Regions from separate parts of the Bacillus sp. GbtcB14 genome, predicted to be linked through region 2. Evidence: riboswitches for the same ligand, from Rfam matches in the RefSeq annotation. Region 2 holds a riboswitch; each other region holds the start of a gene.
The links. Region 2 has a riboswitch for thiamine pyrophosphate ahead of tenA (thiaminase II). Riboswitches for the same ligand answer to the same signal wherever they lie in the genome.
Positions count from the first base shown of each region.

Region 1: linked by a shared signal. The riboswitch ahead of thiC (phosphomethylpyrimidine synthase ThiC) and the one ahead of tenA (thiaminase II) in region 2 are both predicted to bind thiamine pyrophosphate.
Region 3: linked by a shared signal. The riboswitch ahead of KVT31_RS22780 (energy-coupled thiamine transporter ThiT) and the one ahead of tenA (thiaminase II) in region 2 are both predicted to bind thiamine pyrophosphate.

Region 1 is NZ_JAGXJT010000004.1:309,686-312,971, forward strand. It holds gene thiC (phosphomethylpyrimidine synthase ThiC) at 13-1,773, opposite strand; TPP riboswitch at 1,887-2,002, opposite strand; gene lldP (L-lactate permease) at 2,074-3,286, opposite strand, start outside.
Region 2 is NZ_JAGXJT010000003.1:4,934-8,219, forward strand. It holds gene KVT31_RS09025 (SH3 domain-containing protein) at 1-814, opposite strand, end outside; TPP riboswitch at 1,084-1,195, shown strand; TPP riboswitch at 1,256-1,358, shown strand; gene tenA (thiaminase II) at 1,441-2,136, shown strand; gene KVT31_RS09035 (ABC transporter ATP-binding protein) at 2,105-2,854, shown strand; gene KVT31_RS09040 (ABC transporter permease) at 2,854-3,286, shown strand, end outside.
Region 3 is NZ_JAGXJT010000009.1:70,131-73,416, forward strand. It holds gene KVT31_RS22775 (sensor histidine kinase) at 1-647, shown strand, start outside; gene KVT31_RS22780 (energy-coupled thiamine transporter ThiT) at 870-1,541, opposite strand; TPP riboswitch at 1,627-1,728, opposite strand; gene KVT31_RS22785 (FeoA family protein) at 1,923-2,150, shown strand; gene feoB (ferrous iron transport protein B) at 2,147-3,286, shown strand, end outside.

The DNA.
Region 1 (3,286 bases), on a different contig from region 2:
AGGTGTAACGTGTTATTGGTATAAATGACTACCAGTGTCTTTAAATTCTTTCGCTTTCTCTTTCATCCCTTTTTCAATTGCTTCTGTCGTTTCTAAATCATTTTCTTTCGCATATTCACGAATATCATGTGAAATTCTCATACTACAAAACTTCGGCCCACACATGGAGCAGAAATGAGCTGTTTTCGCACCTTCTGCTGGCAATGTTTCATCGTGATATTCCATCGCACGTTCAGGATCTAAAGATAAATTAAATTGATCGCGCCAACGGAATTCAAAGCGAGCTTTTGAAAGTGCATCATCACGCTGATGAGCCGTTTTGTGCCCTTTCGCAAGATCAGCCGCATGCGCAGCGATTTTGTACGTAATAACTCCCTCACGAACATCATCTTTATTCGGTAAACCTAAATGTTCTTTCGGCGTTACATAACAAAGCATCGCCGTTCCAAACCAGCCAATCATTGCAGCCCCAATTGCGGATGTAATATGGTCATAACCTGGTGCAATATCTGTCGTTAACGGTCCAAGTGTATAGAACGGTGCGCCCTGACAAATATCAAGCTCTTTCTCCATATTCTCTTTAATTAAATGCATCGGTACATGCCCAGGTCCTTCAATCATCACTTGCACATCATGTTTCCAAGCAATCTTCGTTAATTCCCCAAGTGTTTCAAGCTCAGAAAACTGTGCTTCGTCATTTGCATCTGCAATCGAACCTGGACGTAATCCATCTCCAAGAGAGAACGAAACGTCGTACTGCTTCATAATTTCACATATCTCTTCAAAATGAGTGTATAAGAAGTTTTCTTTATGATGGAATAAACACCACTGTGCCATAATTGAACCACCACGTGAAACGATACCTGTCGTACGCTTTGCAGTAATCGGAATGTAACGAAGTAATACGCCCGCGTGAATCGTAAAGTAATCAACACCTTGCTCCGCTTGTTCAATTAACGTATCACGATACACTTCCCACGTTAAATCTTCTGCAATTCCGTTTACTTTTTCCAGCGCTTGATAGATCGGTACAGTCCCAACTGGTACAGGCGCGTTACGAATAATCCACTCACGCGTCGTATGAATATTTTTACCTGTAGATAAATCCATAATCGTATCCGCACCCCAGCGCGTTGCCCACGTCATCTTCTCTACTTCTTCTGCAATAGAAGAAGATACAGCAGAGTTTCCGATATTTGCATTGACCTTCACGTGGAAGTTACGCCCGATAATCATCGGCTCTGCTTCCGGATGGTTAATATTTGCTGGTAAAATGGCACGGCCTTCCGCGATTTCCTTACGAACAAACTCAGGCTCTACTCCTTCACGAATCGCAACATATTCCATCTCAGACGTAATGATGCCATTGCGCGCATAATGCATTTGTGTAACGTTTGCCCCTTGCTTCGCTCTAAGCGGCTGGCGATCCATTTGCGGAAAAACAGGTGTATGTTTCGAAGCCACTTTCACACCGTCATCCTCTGGTTTCACTTCGCGCCCTTCGTATGCTTCTACATCTCCGCGCTCCAGGATCCAAGAGTGGCGCGGCGCCTGCAACCCCTTTTCCAGCTCCACTTTATGCGCAGGATCTGTATAAGGACCGCTCGTATCGTATACACGAATTGGCGGATTCGGAATGCCGTTCGTTTCACTTTGTTCAATCTCGCGCATCGGCACTTTCATACCCGCGCGCGGTCCATCCACATACACTTTCTTACTTCCTGGTAAACTCGATTTCAATTCAATTTGCTCAGCTGAAACAGACTGTTTCATAACCTTTGTTGCCCCCCTGTACGTGACAAGGACGAGATATGGCCAGCGCATGCCAAAATAAAAAGAGCCAGGTCCATAAAAAAATAAGGACCTGGCTCATAAAAGACATCATTATGTAAAGCCGTTAACTTCCCTACGCTGGTACGAGCCAGATCAGGTCCAAAGGGTTAAGAAGATCAAGCGCTTCTCTCTCAGCCTACGCATACGTTAGGCACCCCTAGTTTATCACTGATTTAATTTTCAATACTTTCCCATCATACACGATAATCTGAAAAATGCAAAGTTTATTTCTTTTGTTGCTTATGGAATCATCCACGTTAAATAATATGCCTGCACATACGTCATAATACCAACAATAATGACGAAGAATAAACTATGCTTCACTGTAAAGCGGAATAAATCTGATTCTTTTCCAGCCAGTCCAACTGCCGCACAAGCAATCGCAATCGATTGCGGAGAAATCATTTTTCCTGTTACACCGCCCGTTGTATTTGCTGCAACGAGAAGTACTTCAGATACACCGACTTGCTGCGCTGTAATCGCTTGTAAATTCGAGAACAGTGCATTCGCTGACGTATCAGATCCTGTTAAGAATACCCCAATCCAGCCTAGAAATGGTGAGAAGAACGGGAATAGCCCGCCAGTTCCTGCAAGTGCTAACGCTAATGTAGAAGATAAACCAGAATAATTTGCGATAAACGCGAATCCTAATACGAATCCAATAGATAGAATTGGCATCTTCAGTTCGTTTAATGTTTCTTTAAATGTTACTACTGCATCTTTTGCACTCATTTTCAAAATAAAGATAGAAATGATACAAGCAATTAAAATTGCTGTTCCCGTCGCTGATAAAATATCTAATTTCAGGATTGCTTCATAAGGCGTCGGTTTATTTACAATTGGCTCTGCTTTCATTACTAGATTGTGTAAGCCTGGAACTTCAAACTTAAACACAAGGCTTTCCAATGCACCACCTGGAGCAAATAACGCTTTAAAGAAACTTTGGCTCCAAATGACTACCATTACAGTTAAAATAATGAATGGAGACCACGCTTTTACGACCTTTCCTACCGTTAGTTTCGGCATAGATGTTGCCGTCGTTGCCGCAGCTACTTCACTATTTGCTTCTTTAGACTGATAGATTTCTTTCGGCTGCCAAACTTTTAAGAATAGCGATAAACTCACTAAACTTACAAGTGCTGACGTAATATCCGGAAGTTCTGGTCCTAAGAACGTCGCTGTAATGAACTGCGTAATTGCAAATGAGCTACCCGCTACAAATAGAGCTGGCCATGTTTGTCTTACTCCTTTAAATCCATCCATTAAAAATACGATAAAGAACGGAACAAATAATGATAGAAACGGTAATTGATGTCCAGCCATTTGTCCAATTTTATGTGGATCAATACCAGTTACTTGTCCAGCAACTGTAATCGGAATTCCCATCGCTCCGAACGCTACCGGTGCCGTATTTGCGATTAAACAAAGACCCGCTGCATATAAAGGATTTAAC
Region 2 (3,286 bases):
CCCAACGCATATCAAAGGTTGAGCTAATTCTTCCTTGAGTAGGGAATTTGAAAACAGCTGGAATGGAAGTAGGTTGAGCTGTTTGAGTTTGATTTTGATTTTGCACCACATAATGTTTTGCCACATATCCGTATCCTGTGCCAAAACGAACTTTATACCAAGTTCCTACAGTTTCCACTACTTGTATTTGTGTACCATTTTGTAATGAACCAAGTAGTGCACTACTTGTACTAGCGTTGCTACGTACATTAAGTTTAGGTGTTGCAACTGTGTATTTCGTATTATTTTCTGTGATGCCTTTTACTAAAGGTTGTGAACCATTAGACACGAATGCTTTTTGTACGTAACCTGTTTTGCCATTATGTAAAATTTTATACCACTCGCCTTGTTCTTCTTGAATGGTAACGAATTTCCCATTTGGTAATACATCTAAAATTGAAGATTCTAAATTAGGTTCAGAACGAACGTTTAATGCATTGGCATTAACGATGTATTGATTATTAGATTGAAGTTTGTTTTTTAGTAGAATAGCATCTTTTTGTACGTAACCTACTTTATTATTAACAGATACTTTATACCAGCCATTAGTTGTTTCAAGTATGTTTACTTTCGTATTAAAGCGAATCGTATCAATTGATGAGCTATTTGCGTTATCTTTTGTATGTAAGGCTACTTGATCGACTTTGACATATCCAGTTTTCACATTAGATAATTGTTCAGCGTTGGCTGTTTGTACATTTGTTTCTCCCATAGAAGGAAGTAAAGAGGCAATTGCGACAGTAGTTGCTGTTAAAGCAGTAGCTTTCATATTCATATAATAGAGACCTCCTCTAGTTGTATAGTTGTAATTTTATTATAGTATAAAGATATAATATAGTGGGTGTATTCACATAAATGTAATATGAAATCAACATAAAAATAAATTTTTTGAGGATAATGATTCCTTTTTATCCAATTAATTAGGATGATAATTTCTAAGATAGAACATAAGTATTATATAGTTTTGTTATTTTGTTGACAATTGAGAAAATTAAAATAGTTGATGATGTCTTATTACGATGTTATACTGACAGTGATAATTTTATAGTTTGCTAGGAGAGCTGGTGTTGCCAGCTGAGAGTAGGCCGTAAGCCTTTGATCCTTTTCATTACCTGATCTAGATTATGCTAGCGTAGGGAAGCAATTCGGACACTAATAATGAGTCCCCGTTTCTTTGCGTATAGAAACGGGGCTTTTTTATTTGAAAATTTCATATTGAAACCACTAGGGGTGCTTGTTGTGCTGAGAGAGGAATAATCCTTAACCCTTACAGACCTGATCTAGGTAATACTAGCGAAGGGAAGTGGAGCAACGAATAAATTATAATTTTATTTGCTGTAACCACTTCTTATTTAGAAGTGGTTTTTTATTTAGATATATAAATTGAAAGGGGATAGCGAAATGAAATTTTGCGATAGATTATTAGATACTGTACAACCAGTTTGGGAGATGAGTCATAATCATCCGTTTGTAGTAGGTATGGGGGATGGCACGTTAGAAAAAGATAAGTTTCAGTATTACATTATTCAAGATTATTTATATTTGTTAGATTATGCAAAGCTATATGCTATTGGTGTTGTAAAAGCAACGAATCCACAAGTAATGGGGAAATTTGCTGAACAAATTGATGGCATATTAAATGGAGAAATGACAATCCATAAACAGTATGCAAAAAGACTTGGAATTTCTATAGAGGAGATAGAGTCTGCAAAGCCATCTGCTAAAAATTTAGCGTATACAAATTATATGATGTCTGTATCTCATAATGGCACACTTGCGGAATTAATAGCAGCACTTCTTCCATGTATGTGGAGCTATTGGGAAATTGGAAAGCGTTTAAATGATATTCCTGGAGCAAGAGATCATGAATTCTTTGGGGAGTGGATTCAAGGATATAGTTCTGAAGAATACGGTAACCTTTGTATTTGGTTAATAGATTTATTAAATGAAATGGCAGTTGGAAAGTCTGAAAAAGAGCTAGATCGATTAGAGGAGATTTTCCTATATTCCAGTCGATTTGAATATTTATTCTGGGATATGTCCTATCGTAAGGAGATGTGGGGATTTGAGGAGCAAGAACATACTACAGTTTCATAATGTTTCTTTTCATTATGATGAGAAGCCAATCATCAATGAATTAAATGCTTCTATACAAGATAAAGAGTTTGTAAGTATTATCGGACCGAGTGGATGCGGGAAAAGTACTTTATTTCGCCTTATTACAGGTTTAGAAGAAGCAAGTACTGGACAGATAGAGCTGACAGAAACAAAGAGCCATCCTGTAGGGTATATGCCTCAAAAAGATATGCTTCTGCCGTGGAGAACGATTATTGAGAATGCTGCTCTGCCGCTAGAGTGCCAAGGTGTACAGAAGAAAGAAGCACAAATAAAGGCAAAGGAATTGTTACATAAATTTGGCTTACAAGGGTATGAGACAAAATATCCGAAAGATTTATCTGGTGGTATGAGGCAACGCGTATCTTTTATTCGAACTTTATTAACGGGCGGGGAGATATTGCTGTTAGATGAACCGTTTAGCGCGTTGGACGCTTTAACGAAGGCATCTTTGCAAGAGTGGCTGTTTGAACAATGGAAAGAGTGGGAAAAAACAATTTTATTTATTACTCATGATGTGGAAGAAGCATTGTTTCTTTCTAATCGAGTTTTCGTTGTAGAAAATCAACCGATAACTACTTTAACCGAGAGGGTTGTACCACTTGATCGTAATCGAACAAGAAAAGATTTATATAAGCCTGAAGTGTTAGCGCTTAAAGATGAGCTTCTTAGTATGTTACAAAGGCAGGTACTCGTATGATGAGCCGGTTGAAGGAGTTATTACCTGCCCTTACACTTTCTAGCATTTTACTTGTCTTTTGGGAAGTAGGCGCAAGAATTATAGATGAAATGTACATTTTACCGTCACCGTCTGCAATTGTAATGAAGATATGGAAACTAAAAGATATATTATTCACGGTTCATTTGCCGGCAACATTATACGTCGTTTTAATAGGGGTAGCTATTTCTATCGTACTTGGAGTAGGACTAGCGATGTTAATGAATGCGAGTAATTGGATGGAAAGAGCATTTTATCCATTATTAGTTGCCTCACAAACGATTCCGATTACAGCGCTTGCTCCACTTTTCGTTTTATGGTTTGGATATACGATCTGGAGTAAGGTTGTTGTTACGGTTTTAATTACGTTTTTCCCAATTGCGGTCAATACGTATGATGGGCTGCGCAGTACGA
Region 3 (3,286 bases), on a different contig from region 2:
CTGGTGTTTCACATGAATTAAAAACACCGTTAAGTATTATGAAAAGCTGCATTTCTATTTTAAAAGACGGGGTAGCTGAGCATAAAAAAGATTATTATTTTCAAGCGATGGAACGAGAAGTAGATAAAATGGATACGTTAATTTTAGATATGCTTGAGTTAGCTAAATTTGAGTCAGGCACATATAAAATGAAAATGGATGCATTTTATATTGATACAGTAATTGAAGATATATGTGAACACCTTTCTTTGGAAATAGAGAAAAAAGAACTTCGTGTTCATAAAAATATAGGTTCATTTGAAGTGGTCGCAAATCAAGGCCGGATTGAACAAGTCATTGTGAACTTCATTACGAATGCGATACGTTATACACCAAATAAAGAGGATATTATTATTTCTACAATAGATGAAAAAGATCGTATAAAAGTATGTATTGAAAATAAAGGTACTCACATTGAAGAAGAGCAATTAGATAAAATTTGGGATCGTTTTTATCGCGTGGATGCAGCTCGTCATCGTTCACAAGGTGGAACAGGACTTGGACTTGCGATTTCTAAAAATATTTTAGAACTGCACGATGCTGAATATGGGGTAAAGAATACGGAAGATGGTGTGTTATTTTACTTCTATTTACCGAAAAAAGCGTAGATGATATGTGCTGCGCTTTTTTTAAGTTATTTTCATATTATCTTTACCTAATCTTTATTTTTAAGCGATATAATTTGTTTAGAAAATGAGGTTATGTAAGGAGTAGATTAGCCGTGAATAGCAATTTACTAGGTATGATGGTATTTATTTTTCTTTGTGCATTTATTGTATTTATTATTGATATTACTCATTGAGAATTTTGATATAAAAAAAGGGCGCTAGTTAAGCACCCTTTTTTTGTGAATTCATTTGATATGCATTCACGCTTTTGAATAAACGTGGTGAAGTGATAAATAAAAATATAAGTAAAACGGTACATAGAATATAGGAACCAATCATTGTGCTACCGTTAAATATTAAAGAATATAGAACTGCTGATTGACCTTTCGGTGCATATTGTCCCCAGAAAATAATACCGGCGATAAAGTGACAGAAATAGCGAGCAAAGCTACCAATAAATGTAGCAACAATAATGTAACCAATAACTTTTTTTCCTTTGTTTTGCTTTGATGAAGGTTTGTCTTTACGGCTACTTAAACTGGATTGTTCTTCGCTATTTTCATTGGGTGCTAAAAGTGCTTTTTGAATTGGGCGATAGAATAAACCGGCAAATCCAATGAATGCGAAAGCAACGAAGTATTCAATGAGTACTTGAATTGGTGTGACGATAATGGCATCGCCTACGACAATTTGTAGTAATCCCCAAATTAAGCCTCCTAAGAAAGCCATTTTGAAGCCCCAGCGGTATGCGATAATAAAAATAGGAATCATAGCAAATGAAATGGAACCGCCTGTTGAAAGTTTGATTGATAATAATGGAAAAATGTCGATGACCAGGGCGAAGGCTGCAAGAATAGCAGATTCGATCATCGCTTGTAAATTGGTGTTACGCATGTTGTTTCCCCCTAAATCCAAGTTGTACAAAAAAGAACATTATCATAGGAGGATACGAAATACGTAAATAAAAAAGAGGTATGTATTTCGGACGTTTGCACAATCCCTGCGTTAGCATTAACTAACAGGTTCGAAGGGTCGGAACGAAGTGTTCCCTCTCAGCGGCATGGCTCCCCCTGTGATAACGAGATTCTTTATTTGCTATTGTTTATTGTAAGCGAAATGGATGAGAATGGCAAACGAATCTGTTATGACAATTATTGAAATATAATTGTATTGAAATGTTAATAAATATGAAGCAAAAAGATATAGTCCAAGTGAAATAGAGTGTGATATAATTTTTCTGAAAATAATTATCATTCTCTTCTGAGGGGGAAGGTTATGAGTTTAGTAGATATTAAAATAGGTGAGAAAGTGTTAGTGAAAAGTATTCAGTCTTTAGATCATTTACTAAAGAGAAGATTGGCTGCTTTTGGTCTTTCTGAAGGAAGCGAACTTCGTATGAAGCAGAAAGCGATGTTCAAAGGTCCTTGTACATTGGAGTGTCGTGGACAGTTAATTAGTATTCGTCATTGTGACGCGAAAATGATAAAGGTGGAATTAGCGTGAATAAGGTTGCTTTGCTAGGGAATCCAAATACAGGGAAGACATCATTATTTAATGCACTTACTGGTTCTTATGAGTATGTAGGAAACTGGAGCGGTGTAACAGTAGAAAAGAAGGTTGGTAAATTAAAAGATAAGCAAGGAACATTAATTGATTTACCAGGCGTTTATGATTTAAATCCAGTTTCACGTGATGAAGGTGTCGTTACGAATTTTCTACTAACAGACGAATTTCATCATATGTTAAATATAGTGGATTCTTCGCAATTCGAGCGGAATATGCATTTAACATTACAATTGCTTGAATTTGGTAAACCAGTTTCAGTTGGTTTAAATATGGTTGATGTGGCGAAGCAAAGAGGAATTGTAATTGATGTAAAACGGTTATCAGAATTATTAGGTGTAACAGTTGTTCCTGTCGTTGCAAGAAGCGGAAAAGGCTGTGAAGAACTGCTTGCGACTCTTAAAGAAAATGACAAAAAAGAGAAAAAACCATTCATTATTTCATATGGTGTACAAATGGATGAAGGAATTGGAGAGGTTATAGCTCTTTTAGAGACAGCGAATTATAGGCATCCAAGATGGTTAGCCCTTCAATTTTTAAGCAATAACGAAGTAGTAGAAAAAGAAATGAAAGCACTACCAATTTATAAGGAACTCATAGCCATTCGATCTCGCTTAGAAGGAAAACTTGATTGTACGTTAGAGGAGCACATTTACAAAACTCGTGAAGCGTATATTGAAAAGTTAAAAACAAATGTTATGAAGCATGAGAAAGAAGGAAAAATTCCTTTTTCGGAAAAAATTGATAGACTAATTACGCATAAAATTTTAGGACTTCCAATCTTTTTAGCAGTTATGTTTTTTATTTTTCAGGTTACGTTTACGTGGATTGGTACACCTTTATCGGATATGCTAGATGGCTTTTTTGGTGGACAGCTTACGGATTGGGTAACGGCTGGACTTACAAGTGTTGGTGCTTCTGATTTTATTCAAGCACTCGTTACAGAAGGGATTATTGCTGGTGTTGGTGCTGTATTAGTATTCGTGCCACAAATCTTTGCACTATTCTTTTTCATTTCATTACTAGAAGACTCAGGATATATGGCGCGAATTGCAGTTGTTATGGATCGAATTATG